2 regions of the Exiguobacterium sp. s183 genome follow, and region 2 is predicted to be linked to the other one. Evidence: predicted binding sites of a transcription regulator. Region 2 holds the regulator's gene; the other holds the start of a gene.
The links. Region 2 encodes Rex, which represses fermentation and respiration genes when NADH is low (regulators of the CRP and FNR family bind a similar motif). Its sites were predicted from a motif close to TTGTGAAATATTTCACAA; they were not measured.

Region 1: pflB (formate C-acetyltransferase) is a predicted target of Rex. The motif match lies at 4,949-4,966, and genes of this name have one in related genera.

The regions. Positions count from the first base shown of each region.
Region 1 is NZ_JACSKN010000005.1:66,887-73,606, forward strand. Features, by position in the region: gene KNP62_RS12210 (PspA/IM30 family protein) at 1-180, opposite strand, end outside; gene KNP62_RS12215 (lmo0954 family membrane protein) at 203-592, opposite strand; gene rsgA (ribosome small subunit-dependent GTPase A) at 838-1,803, shown strand; gene pflA (pyruvate formate-lyase-activating protein) at 1,842-2,558, opposite strand; gene pflB (formate C-acetyltransferase) at 2,615-4,861, opposite strand; gene KNP62_RS12235 (hypothetical protein) at 5,223-5,645, shown strand; gene KNP62_RS12240 (DEAD/DEAH box helicase) at 5,699-6,720, shown strand, end outside.
Region 2 is NZ_JACSKN010000011.1:8,227-14,946, forward strand. Features, by position in the region: gene KNP62_RS15090 (ABC-F family ATP-binding cassette domain-containing protein) at 1-1,827, opposite strand, end outside; gene KNP62_RS15095 (redox-sensing transcriptional repressor Rex) at 1,978-2,634, shown strand; gene tatA (twin-arginine translocase TatA/TatE family subunit) at 2,634-2,852, shown strand; gene tatC (twin-arginine translocase subunit TatC) at 2,856-3,644, shown strand; gene KNP62_RS15110 (hypothetical protein) at 3,776-4,069, shown strand; gene KNP62_RS15115 (hypothetical protein) at 4,108-4,401, shown strand; gene KNP62_RS15120 (FAD-dependent oxidoreductase) at 4,573-5,919, shown strand; gene KNP62_RS15125 (PspC domain-containing protein) at 5,956-6,138, opposite strand; gene KNP62_RS15130 (ABC transporter substrate-binding protein) at 6,223-6,720, opposite strand, start outside.

The DNA of each region.
Region 1 (6,720 bases), on a different contig from region 2:
ACGTTCGACGAGACGCTCAACCGATAACGCTTCCTTCTCCGCTCCACGGATATGACGGTTCAATTCCGCTTCTCCACTCGAACGTGGCATCTCTTTATCTTGATACTTCTTCACTTCTTTTGAAATCTCTTTCGTCAATTCATTCGCTAGTTCACGAAACTGATCAAACGGTGTCTTCATGGTGAATCCTCCTTATGAAATCTTAACGACGATTAACAAATTTTTGCCACACTTGATCGAACTGTTGGAAGCTGCTACGGCTAGCACGCGTTCCGTCTGCATTTAAAATCTCGACTTCCGGGTCACGTTTTTCACCTGTATACATCATATACCCTTTAAACAACAACCACGCGACAATGATTCCGACGAGTGCCCAGATGTTTGAGAGCATCGTCCCAATCCCGATGACGGCAAGGATCCCGAAACCAACTTTAGCACCGATGTGTGTCACAGCCTGAAAACGGACTCCAGCCCAAAGCGTCAAGAGCGCTCCTAATCCGAATAAGATCATATTCGGTAAAGAACCGATCAACACGAGCACTAGAGCGATCGCGGCTACGATGAACAACACCTTTTTCACTTGGTGATTCATCTGTCATCCCTCCTTGTTAAGTACACTCTTATCATAATACGTTATTTTGTATAGGTCGACGAGCGGAAGGCTTGTTTTGCCTAGGTCTGTAGACTGAGATGTTATCGTTTTCAATTCATGTGGTACACTTATGCTATCGAACAATGAAAGGATGATGTTTTATGAGCAACATGATGCATGCACGTCACCAAATGTCAGCGAATCGGAGGGCTGCCGTCCTCCATCATTAAAAGGAGGATTCTAATTTGTTTCAACAAACTGAAACGGGACGTGTCACGGCACAGTTCCAACATCTTTATACGGTATCAATCGGAGAGAACGGCTATATGTGCGGGGTTTCCGGAAAATTTCGACATGAGGCGACGAGCGAACGAGACTACCCGGTCATCGGCGATTATGTCACGATTCAAGTTCGCGAGCATGGTCAAGGTACGATTCACCATCTCCTTGAGCGTCGGACCATTCTATCACGAGCGGCAGCCGGCAACGAGACGCGTGAACAACTGATCTGCGCGAACGTCGACTACGTCTTGATCACGATGGCATGCGGACACGACTTCAACATCCGCCGCCTTGAGCGCTATACGCTAGCCGCTTGGGACACCGGGGCCATCCCCATCATCGTCCTGACAAAAACGGACCAAGTCGACTCGGTCGACACACTGCTCGAAGACATTGAGCTAAACGCACCTGGAATTCAAGTATTTCCTGTCAGTGCAGTGACGGGAGCAGGGGTTTCTGAACTTCGTCAGGCGTTACCGAGTGAAAGTACGATTGCCTTCGTCGGTTCGTCCGGAGTCGGAAAATCTACGCTGACAAACGCCCTCGCCCACGAGACACTTGCCGCCACGCAAGCCGTCCGGACGCAGGACGAGCGCGGGAAACATACGACGACACACCGCGAACTGTTTCGAATCGACGACTTATACGTCATCGACACACCAGGGATGCGCGAGTTCGGACTATGGGAAGGAAGCGAGCATCTCGATGAGACATTTCGTGACATCGAAGCGCTTGCCGAGACTTGCCGCTTCCGCGACTGCTCACATCAGAAAGAACCGGGCTGCGCCGTCCAAGAGGCGCTAACGAACGGTACGTTAGATGCGAAACGCTATGCAAGCTTCGTCAAACTAGAACGGGAACTTCTCTATATGGAGAAGAAACAGGCAGAGCACGCCCGCGTCTTAGAAAAGAAGAAAAAGCGAGTTTAACGTCAAACAAGCGCAGACCACATCGGTCTGCGCTTGTTTTATACAGTTCCCTGTAAGATTCCTTCCGCCCATTCGACTTCATCAGACGTCGGGGGTTTTGTTCCTTTGAGCGGATAATCGAGTCCGAGCGCCTCCCATTTATAGACGCCCATCTCATGGTAAGGCAGAATCTCGACTTTCTCGACATGGTCTAGTTTTTGAATGAACGCGGCGGTGCGACGAAGCGCCCCTTCTTCAAGCGTCCATCCAGGTACGAGGACGTGGCGAATCCACATTTTCGTTCCGCGCTCGGAAAGGTGTTCGGCAAGCGCGAGCGTGTTGGCATTGCTACGTCCGGTCAATTTTTTACACATGTCGTCGTCGATATGCTTGATATCGAGTAAGACGAGATCGGTGTGATCTAAAATCGCATCCAAGTTAGGAGGACGGAGCGCACCGGACGTATCGAGTGTCGTATGGAGCCCATGCTTTTTCGCTTCACGCAGTAGTGCCTCTAAAAATTCAGGTTGCGCGAGTGGATCACCACCTGAGATGGTGATGCCGCCGTTCGATGCCTCCATGAACGGTCGGTAACTGAGCGCCTCTTGAATGACGTCTTCAGCCGAGCGGTGGTTATTCTTTTTGAAATCCCATGTGTCCGCGTTATGGCAATAGAGACAACGTAACGCACAACCTTGTAAAAAGACGATGAAGCGAATCCCTGGGCCGTCAACTGTTCCGAATGATTCGACCGAATGTACATATCCCATTGTCATCGAAATGACCTCCTAACGAATGAGCGGCCCACCGTGGAAGGCCGCTAAGCCTTTACTTACAACGAACCGTGGAACGTACGGTTGATGACATCAATCTGTTGCTCACGTGTCAACTTGATGAAGTTGACCGCATATCCAGATACGCGGATCGTGAGTTGTGGATACTCTTCCGGATGTTCCATTGCGTCGAGAAGCGTCTCTCGGTTGAAGACGTTGACGTTCAAATGATGTCCTTTGTACTCTCCACTCATATACCCATCGAGAAGTGCCGCCAAGTTGAGTTCACGTGCGATTTCTTCTTTTCCGAGTGCTTTCGGTACGATTGAGAACGTATACGAGATCCCGTCTTGTGCGTGTTCAAACGGAAGTTTCGCAACAGATGAGAGCGATGCAGCCGCACCTTTCGTATCCCGTCCATGCATCGGGTTGGCACCTGGAGCGAATGGTTCACCGGCACGGCGACCGTCTGGCGTATTCCCTGTTTTCTTACCGTAGACGACGTTCGATGTGATGGTGAGGACCGATTGCGTATGAAGCGCGTCACGGTATGTTTTATGTTTCCGTACTTTTTCCATGAACGATTCGACGAGTTCTACGGCGATTGCGTCGACACGGTCGTCATTGTTACCGAATTTCGGGAAGTCGCCTTCCGTTTCGAAGTCGACGATGATTCCTTCTTCGTTACGAACCGGTTTGACGTTCGCATATTTGATTGCTGAAAGACTATCTGCCGTCACGGAGAGACCTGCGATCCCACAAGCCATCGTCCGTAAGATTTCTGGATCGTGAAGCGCCATTTCGATGCGTTCGTACGCATATTTGTCATGCATGAAGTGAATGACGTTGAGCGTATTGACGTATAGCTCTGCCAACCAGTCGAGTGTACGGTCAAAGTCGGCATATACTTTATCGTACGTGAGCACATCTTCTGCATTCATCTCCCAAGCTGGAGCAATTTGAGCGCCGCTCTTCTCATCACGTCCGCCGTTCATGCTATAAAGAAGGGCTTTTGCCATGTTGGCACGCGCACCGAAGAATTGCATTTGTTTTCCGATCTTCATCGGTGACACACAACATGCGATACCATAGTCGTCACCGAATTGTGGCATCATCAAGTCATCATTCTCATACTGAATCGCCGATGTTTCAATCGACATTTTCGCACAGTATTGTTTGAATCCTTCGGGAAGCTTCGTCGACCAGAGAACGGTCAAGTTCGGCTCTGGAGCAGGACCGAGGTTCGTGAGTGAATGTAAGAATCGGAACGAGCTCTTCGTGACGTTCGAGCGACCATCTTCACTCATCCCACCGATTGACTCCGTTACCCAAGTCGGGTCACCTGAGAACAATTCGTTATAGTCTGGTGTCCGTAAGAATTTGACGATCCGAAGCTTCATGATGAAGTGATCGACGATTTCCTGAACGTCTGATTCTGTTAAACGACCAGCTTCAAGGTCACGTTCAGCGTACACATCAAGGAATGTCGAGACGCGTCCGAGTGACATCGCGGCACCGTTTTGTTCTTTGATCGCAGCAAGGTATGCCAAGTACACCCATTGATACGCTTCTTGCGTGTTTTCCGCAGGGCGACCGAGATCAAATCCATAAGCGGCTCCGAGTTGTTTGAGTTCTTGGAGGGCACGAAGTTGTTCCGATAGTTCCTCCCGGTCACGAATGTCTGATTCAGATAAGAATCCACCTCGTTTCGCCAAGTCTTTTTTGCGCTCTGCCATCAAGAAATCAATTCCGTAGAGAGCGACGCGGCGATAGTCACCAATAATGCGTCCACGACCGTACGCATCCGGAAGACCTGTGATAATCCCTGATTTACGAGCAGCTCGCATTTCAGGCGTATAGGCATCGAACACACCTTGGTTATGTGTTTTACGAATCTCTGAATAAATTTTTGTGATTTCTTCATCTGGTTCGAAACCATATGATTCGAGTGCGGCATCCACCATGCGAATCCCGCCATTCGGGTGAATCGAACGTTTGAACGGCTCATCCGTCTGAACGCCAACGACTTTCTCTAATTCTTTGTTTAAGTAACCTGGTCCATGCGACACGATTGTCGATGGTGTGTGTTGATCGACGTCCCAAACGCCTCCGCGTTCACGCTCTTCTTTTGTCAGTTCCATCACACGATTCCAAAGAACGTTTGTCGCTTCTGTCGGACCTGCTAAGAACGTATCGTTCCCTGTGTATTCATGACGATTCAAACGGATAAACTCACTGACATTGACTTCATTCGTCCACTGACCAGGGATAAAACCTGACCATGCGGATTTGATTTCGGTTGCCATGTTGATTCACTCCTCATTCTCGAAAGTAACTGCGTGTTATCTATACTGTGAGTGTACGTGAAAACGTGAACAATATGTTTTACATTCTTGTGAAACTTGTAACAATCTTATGAACGTGATGAAATAGCCGTTTTTGAAAGCGTTTTACAAACTGTTATATTCGATTAATTATATAGTTTGAAACAGCTAAATCCCATTTAATTAGGGTCGAACTATGATCTGTACTAATTTGATTGTTCTGTGACGAACTATACAGTTTTTGGGGTGATAAATCTCACATCACTCGGTTAGAACTTGAATTTTTGTGTCGTATCAGACACAATGAAGGCAGAACATTGTATAAGAGGAAGGGGTTCTACTCATGACGTACGAACCATTAACACCAAGCCACGCCTTTCAAGTCGGCGATCGCATCTCATTGAAGGTCGAAGAAGCCGGTGAAAAGCGTGATGGATTTATCACAGAATTTGAAGATGGAGGGTTTTGGATTCGCTTTGACGATGACATCGAGAACGAAGATTTTATCGATTATCGCGACCAATTACTCGCCGGACTTTTGTCGCGTCCAATCCATGTCATCACGACACATCCGGAACTGAAACCGTTCGAGAAAATGACGTCCGAGTTACAGTATCGCGTTTATCAAGGATTCACGATTGAGAAAGTGGAATTGACAGCAGAAGGCGCGGATGCCCACATCCAACTCATCGAAGACGGTCAAACGTATACACAGACGTTACGTTCTTCAATGGAAGATGGTCAGGAGCATGTTCGCTATATTTGACGAGGGAGCGCTTTCGCTTCCTTTGTTTTTGCCTAAAGATAAGGAGACCTATTATGAATTTTACAAAACCTTTTATTAACGAGACGTGGGAACGGATGGGCTTTAACGAGCCGATGCCGGTCCAAAAAGAGGCGTTTCCCCTACTATTAGATGGAAAAGACGTGACAATCGAGGCACCGACCGGAACGGGTAAAACGCTCGCTTACCTGCTACCAGCGATTGAAAAAATCGATCCATCGAACGACCGAATCCAAGTTGTCATTGTCGCTCCAACTCGTGAACTTGTCATGCAGATCCAACAGGTCGCACAACGTTTCACCGAAAAAGGCGATGTTCGCATCGGCTCGTTCATTGGCGGTGTCGAATTGAAACGTCAAATCGATCGAATCAAGAAAAAGCCGCATTTAATCGTCGGGACACCGGGACGTCTCGTCGAATTGATTGACAAGAAAAAGCTGAAGCTCCATGAGACGCATACGGTCATTCTCGATGAAGCCGACCAAATCATCGACAGCGGTTTGACAGAGGCGGCTGAGCGCATCATCAAGCATACCGCGCATGAGCGTCAACTTGCACTCGTCTCGGCAACACTCACCGATTCACTCAAAGAATGGTCGGCACCGTTCATGAACGAGCCGGCACAAATCAAAATCGAACGTGCTGTCAGCGATCAAGTGACGTACGGTTACTTGTTGACGACGCGTCGCTACAAACCCGAACTGTTACGCCGTCTTTCGCACGTCGATGGCGTAAAGGCACTTGCGTTCATTAATAACCGCTCGTTCTTGCCACCACTTCGTGGGGAGCTTGAAAAGTTGAAAGTGGACTACCGCATGCTCGACAGCTTGAAAGGAAAGCGCGAACGCGTCGAGACGCTTCGTGAATTCCGTAAAGGCGAATACCCGCTCCTCATCACGACGGGTCTCGCAGCGCGTGGTCTCGATATCGAAGATGTGACGCACGTCGTCCATTTCGATTTACCAGAATCCATCGATGACTTTATCCACCGTTCAGGCCGTACGGCTCGTGGTAACGCAGGCGGGACCGTCCTTTCTCTCGTGACGACGGACGATTT
Region 2 (6,720 bases):
CTCCTGGGCACGGGCGAAGTCGTTGAAGACATCCGGCTCACAAAGCAACTGTTCAATCTCGTCGAGACGATTCTCATGTTGCTCGATTGCCAGCTCAATCTCTTCGATGCGCTGTTTGATGCGGCGCTCTTCCCGTTGTTGTTCCTTATCGGCACGCTGTTTTTTCACGACGACCTGCTTCGTCTCTTCACGGGCGAGTCTCGCGAGTTCTTCGAGTTCTTCTTTCTTCTCGACGTAGTACGAATAGTCACCGAGATACTCGTCGATGCCGTTCGGCGTGATTTCTAACACACGCGTCGCGAGACGGTCGATGAAGTAGCGGTCGTGCGAGACGAAGAGAATCGTACCTGGATAGTCGAGAAGGGCGTTCTCTAAGATCATCTTCGAGTCGAGGTCTAAGTGGTTCGTCGGCTCGTCCAAAATGAGGAGGTTCGGTTGCTCGAGCTTCAGCTTGGCCAACGTGAGTCGTGCGCGTTCGCCACCTGATAATTCATGGACACGCTTCATGACGTCATCGCCGCTGAAGAGGAACTGTCCGAGAAGACTCCGCACTTCTTGCTCGCGCATGAGTGGCCAGTCGTTCCAAATCTCGTCGATGACACGGTTCGCGTCCGACAAGTTCTGCTGCTCCTGATCGTAGTAGCCAATCTCGACGCCGGTCCCGTAGCGGATATCACCGGTAAGAGCGGCTTGTTGTTTCGTCAATACTTTGAGAAGTGTCGATTTTCCGACCCCGTTCGGACCGACGAGAGCGACGGATTCCCCGCGCTGTAGCTGGAAACGGAGATTTTGGGCGATCGGTTCTTCATAACCGATGGCGAGGTCACTCGCGCTCAACACATCGTTCCCGCTCTGTCGTTTGATGGAGAACGAGAGGACAGCACTGCGTTCGTCACCGTCCGGAGCATCGAGACGGTCGACTTTCTCCAGACGCTTCCGTACGCTTTGCGCCCGTTTCGTCGTCGTCGCCCGGGCGATGTTTCGCTGAATGAAGTCCTGCATCTTGGCAATCTCTTCTTGTTGCGACTCAAACTGCTTCTTCTCTTGTTCGTAGAGAGCGGCCTTTTGTTCGAGATACTTCGTGTAGTTCCCGACGAAGCGGCGGCTCCGATGACGTGACAGCTCATAGACAACCGAGACGACGCGGTCGAGGAAGTATCGGTCGTGGGAGACGATGAGGACGGCACCTTTATAGCCGCTCAAGTACTTCTCTAGCCAGGCGAGCGTCTCGATGTCCAAATGGTTCGTCGGCTCGTCCAAGATGAGCAGGTCGGGACTTTGAAGGAGCATCTTTGCCAAGGCGAGACGTGTCCGTTGTCCACCAGAGAGCGTGTCGATCCGGCGCTCGAAGTCGTCCGGATAGAAGCGCATCCCGTGAAGGACCGAGCGGATCGTCGCTTCATACTGGTAACCGCCGCGCTCTTTGAACGTGTGTTGTTCTTCATCGTAAGAGGAGAGGAGGCGTTCGTACGCAGCGGCGTCGTTTAGAATCCGTTCGGATCCCATGTCGGCTTCCATGCGACGGAGCGTCTTCTCTTGCTCGATCAAGTCCGTGAAGACGGTGAGCATCTCGTTCCAGATCGTCTCGTCGGATTCGAGCCCTGAGTCTTGGGCGAGATAGCCGATTGTGACGTCTTTTGGCTTCATGATGTCCCCAGAGTCATAGTTATATTCACCGGCGATTACTTTCAAAAGCGTCGACTTCCCGGCCCCGTTTCGGCCGACGAGGGCGACGCGTTCGCCTTCTTGGATTTCGAGTTTGACGTTTTCTAAAATCGGCTCGACGCCGAAGGATTTGGATAAGTTATTGACTTGCAGTAGGATCAAGTGAAAAAACCCCTTTCTCTCTATTTAGTATACTGTATTTTTCAGCGATTTTAGGTATATTCGTTGAGTGGTCATGTGAATTCGTTTACAATCAAGGTGTATGAAATTCAGATTCGTTTGTAACGTGTCGTAAAAAGGAGGCTCTTTCCGTTGAGTCAAAACGAACCAAAGATTCCACAAGCGACAGCCAAACGGTTGCCACTATACTATCGATTTATTCAAAGCCTGCACGCGTCAGGTAAACAGCGTGTCTCTTCAGCAGAACTGAGTGAGGCGGTCAAGGTCGATTCGGCTACGATTCGCCGTGATTTCTCGTACTTCGGTGCGCTCGGTAAAAAGGGATATGGCTATAACGTGCAGTATCTGTTAGACTTTTTCCGAAAGACACTGAATCAGGACGAGATTACGAATGTCGCCTTGGTCGGGGTCGGTCACCTTGGGACGGCATTCGTCAACTATAACTTCCTTAAAAACAATAACACACATATCGTCGTCGGGTTCGACGCAGACGAGACAAAAGTCGGCACGACGATGTCAGGCGTCCCGATTCATCATGTCGATGAGATGGAACAGATCATGAAGCAAAACAAGATCGACGTCGCCATTTTGACGGTACCTTCTGCCTATGCGCAGTCCGTCGCAGACGACTTGGTCCGTTTCGGCATCAAGGGCATCTTGAACTTCACACCGGCACGACTTACCGTACCGGACACAGTTCGCGTCCATCATATCGATTTGTCGATTGAGCTGCAGTCACTCATTTACTTTATGCAACACTATCCAACCGCTGAGGGGGTCCATCAATAATGGAATTACTAGCATCATCACTCGTCGTCGGGATTCCGGGTGGGGCGAGTCTATTCATCATCGCCATCATCGCGCTCATCATCTTCGGACCGAAGAAATTACCGGAGTTTGGTCGCGCGGCCGGACAAACGCTTCGTGAGTTCAAAAATGCAACGAACGGCATGATGAACGAGCACGACGAGAACGACAAGAAAGCTATCGAAAAGAAAGAGCAGTAAGCCATGAATCATCAACCTGATCAAGAGCGGGAACTCACCGATCACTTGACAGAGCTGCGGAGACGACTGATGCTATCTGCATTTGTCGTCTTTGCCTTCTTTTTGATGGCTTTGCCGAGTGTCAAATATGTACTCGCGTACTTGCAAGAAGATCTCGTCGAACGCGGGCTCGAACTGAACGCCTTTGGGGTCGCGGACCCGCTCATGATTTACTTGAACTTGGCGCTCATCATCGGCCTGATTGCGGCGAGCCCATTCCTACTGTATCAAGTGTGGGCGTTTGTCGCACCCGGTCTGCATCCGAATGAACGGAAAGGTACCCTTGCCTATATCCCGATCATCTTCGGATTGTTCTTGATCGGCCTTGCGTTCGCCTACTACTGGTTATTCCCGCTCGTCCTCGATATCTCGACGGACCTCGGGCAAGACCTCGGACTCGAACAAATCATCGGGGCGAACAATTACTTCACGTTCTTGCTGCAACTGACGATTCCGTTTGGTCTATTGTTCCAGTTGCCGGTCGTGACGATGTTCTTGACCCGAATTGGTGTCGTGACCCCGTACTTCTTATCAAAGATTCGAAAGTACGCATACTTCGCCCTATTCGTGATCGCGGCATTCATCACACCGCCGGATTTGACGTCGCACCTTATGGTGTCGTTACCACTCTTCTTCCTATATGAAATCAGTTTATCGATTTCACGTATCACCTACAAAGGGGTGCTACGCCGGGAAAAAGAGGCGATGGTGCAAGAACAGATGGATTTAATGAAACAGATGAATGAAAAATGAGCATCGTTCCGTAAGTGGAATGATGCTTTTTTGTTGTGACATACTGTTATGATAGGATACGAGTGATTGAGAAATTTTTCCATTTTGTATGCTATAATAAAACGAGGCACATATGTAAGGGAGGATGCACGATGATTCGGGAGTACAACGGAGAGGACTTTATATTGCTAGGCACGATGACAACCATCTTACTGTTTTTCTTATTTTTCTCTATACAATCTCGATTGCGACGTCAATTCATCGTTTCGTCGTTGCTACTCGTGACTGGCTATATCTTCTTTTTTGTCGGAATGACAATCGTACGTGGTTGGGACGCGATCGGCTGGCTTGCACTAGGGCTGATCTTGTACGTGCTTGGTATGATTCTTCACGTTGGCATTGTCATTTATCAGAGAGTGAAAAGTAGACGTGAAGGAGAGTCTTGAAAGAGTCGTTCCAATCAAGTTATGAGGAGATAAAAAGGATGAATGACATTATCATTTTGCTCGTATTGCTGTTTGGACTGACACTGGGAGTCATCATTTCAACGTATCAAATGATTCGAACGAAGAAACAAAGGCCTTTTCCATTCATCTTGAATACAGTATTGGTCGTAAGTGGCTATACGCTATTGGTTGGCAGTTTGATGCTTGGATACGGATGGGGAGCATTGTGGTGGGCGGTCGTCGGGCTCGCTATGAACGTCTTCGGTTTGATCGTGCATCTATTTGTAATAATCTATCATCTATTATTGAAAAAGCGGCGAGTCCGGTCATGAGAATGAGCGGATTTTTTCTGTTCAAACTTTAGACACTTTTACGTGAAAAAGTGAGCAAAGTCATTGAATCTTATATTGTGAAATAGTACACTAAGGTCAAGAAGTAAATGTGATGTTTATCACAATATAAAACGAAACGTATTGTTTAACATAAAAGGAGAGACGACTCATATGAAAATCGCAGTCATCGGATGTACACACGCAGGAACAGCAGCAGTCAAAGGATTACTCGCCAAGCACGACAATCTCGATATCACCGTTTACGAGCGGAACGATAACGTTAGCTTCCTCTCGTGTGGGATTGCGCTCCACGTTGGTGGTGTCGTCCAACGTGCGGAAGAGTTATTCTACTCGTCACCACGTGAACTTGAAGAACTCGGTGCGACGATGCGCATGAAACATGACGTCTTGTCGATCGACTCCGAAGCGAAGACGGTCCACGCTAAAAATCTTGAGACCGGTGAAGACGTGCATGACACGTATGACCGCTTGATCGTCACGACGGGTTCATGGCCGATTGTCCCAACGCTCCCAGGGATTGAAATGAATGGAATCGAGCTCTGTAAAAACTATGCGCATGCCCAACGCATCATCGAGCGGGCGACAGATGCGACGAAGATTGCCGTCATCGGGGCGGGCTATATCGGGGTCGAACTCGTCGAGGCGTTCGAAGCATACGGAAAACATGTCACATTTATCGATAGTGCCGACCGCATCTTAAACAAATACCTCGACAAGTCGTTCACAGATCCACTAGAAGCGGACATGACAAGTCGCGGAATCGACCTCGAACTCGGTCAGACGGTTGAAGCGTTCCGTGGTACAGATGGAAATGTCACACATGTCGTGACGGACAAAGGTGAATTTGAGGCAGATCTCGTGATTCTCTGCGTCGGATTCCGTCCAAACACAGGACTCCTCGAAGGACAGGTCGATATGCTTGGGAACGGCGCCATCATCGTCGATGAATATATGCGTACGAGCAACCCCGATATTTTTGCGGCAGGTGACAGCTGTGCCGTCTACTATAACCCGGCACGCACACATGCCTACATCCCACTTGCGACGAACGCTGTCCGTATGGGAACGCTCGTCGCGGAAAATATGATGCAACCACGTGTCCGCTACCAAGGGACGCAAGGAACGTCAGGACTTCGACTCTACGACTGGAACATTGCGTCGTCTGGTTTGACAGAAGAAGCGGCAGCTCTATTCGGACTCGACGTAGAAAGTGTCATCATTGAGGACGCGTATCGTCCGGAGTTCATGCCGACCGCAGAGAAAGTTGAATTCAAACTAGTCTATGAAAAAGAAACGCATCGGATTGTCGGAGGACAAGTGTTATCGAAAGCGGATTTGACGCAAGCGGTCAACACGCTCTCCCTCGCCATCCAAAACGAGATGACGGTCGAAGAACTCGCGTACGTCGACTTCTTCTTCCAACCTCACTACAACAAACCATGGCACTTCTTGAACAGCGGAGCGCTTGAAGCGATGAAAGATAAAGTGAATGCCTAACAAGAAAACGCGGAAGCTAACAGCTTTCGCGTTTTCTTATAGATAGCGTGGCGCATCTTTCATGGAATTCGTCAAAATCATATAAAGAAGGAAACTCCCAGGGAGAATCAAAAAGATGAGTCGAACTCCGATTGAAGAAATACCAAAGTATTCAGCAATCCCACCGCATACTCCAGACAGAGAGCGGTCCGTCGCGGACTTACGAAGTGTACGTTGCATAGCAAAGCTCCTTTTGAGTTGATATGAAAATTTTACCATATGAATGTATGAAAAAGCGCACCAATACAATTGGCGCGCTACTGATTATTTCAACATGTCGACGAGTTCATCAAGCACTTGGTTGGCAGAAAGGACGCCACCTGATGTGTTCCAAATGTCATCACTGACCTCTGTCACTTCACCTGCTTTGACGGCATCGAGGTCTTTCCATAACTGGTTCGACTGCCATTCTTCTGCTGTTTTTGATCCGTCTGCTCCGCCGTATGTGAAGTAGACAATATGGTCGCCAGCCATCTCTGGGATGCGTTCCATCGTGATTTCTTCAGCAAACTCGGTACGATCTTGCGAAGCTGGACGTTTTACCCCGACATCTCCTAAGATGACACCCGAGAAGCTATCCGTGAAGTATATGCGTGACGCGCCAGGAAGGAAGCGGACGACAGAGAGTTCTTTGTTCACGGCGTCTCCGAGTTCAGCTTTCGTATCTTCGACGTGCTGATCGTAAGCAGCTAACACTTCGTTCCCTTCTTCTTCAAGGTTGAGTGCGTTCGCATAAAGGGCGAAGTTTTCTTGCCAATCGCC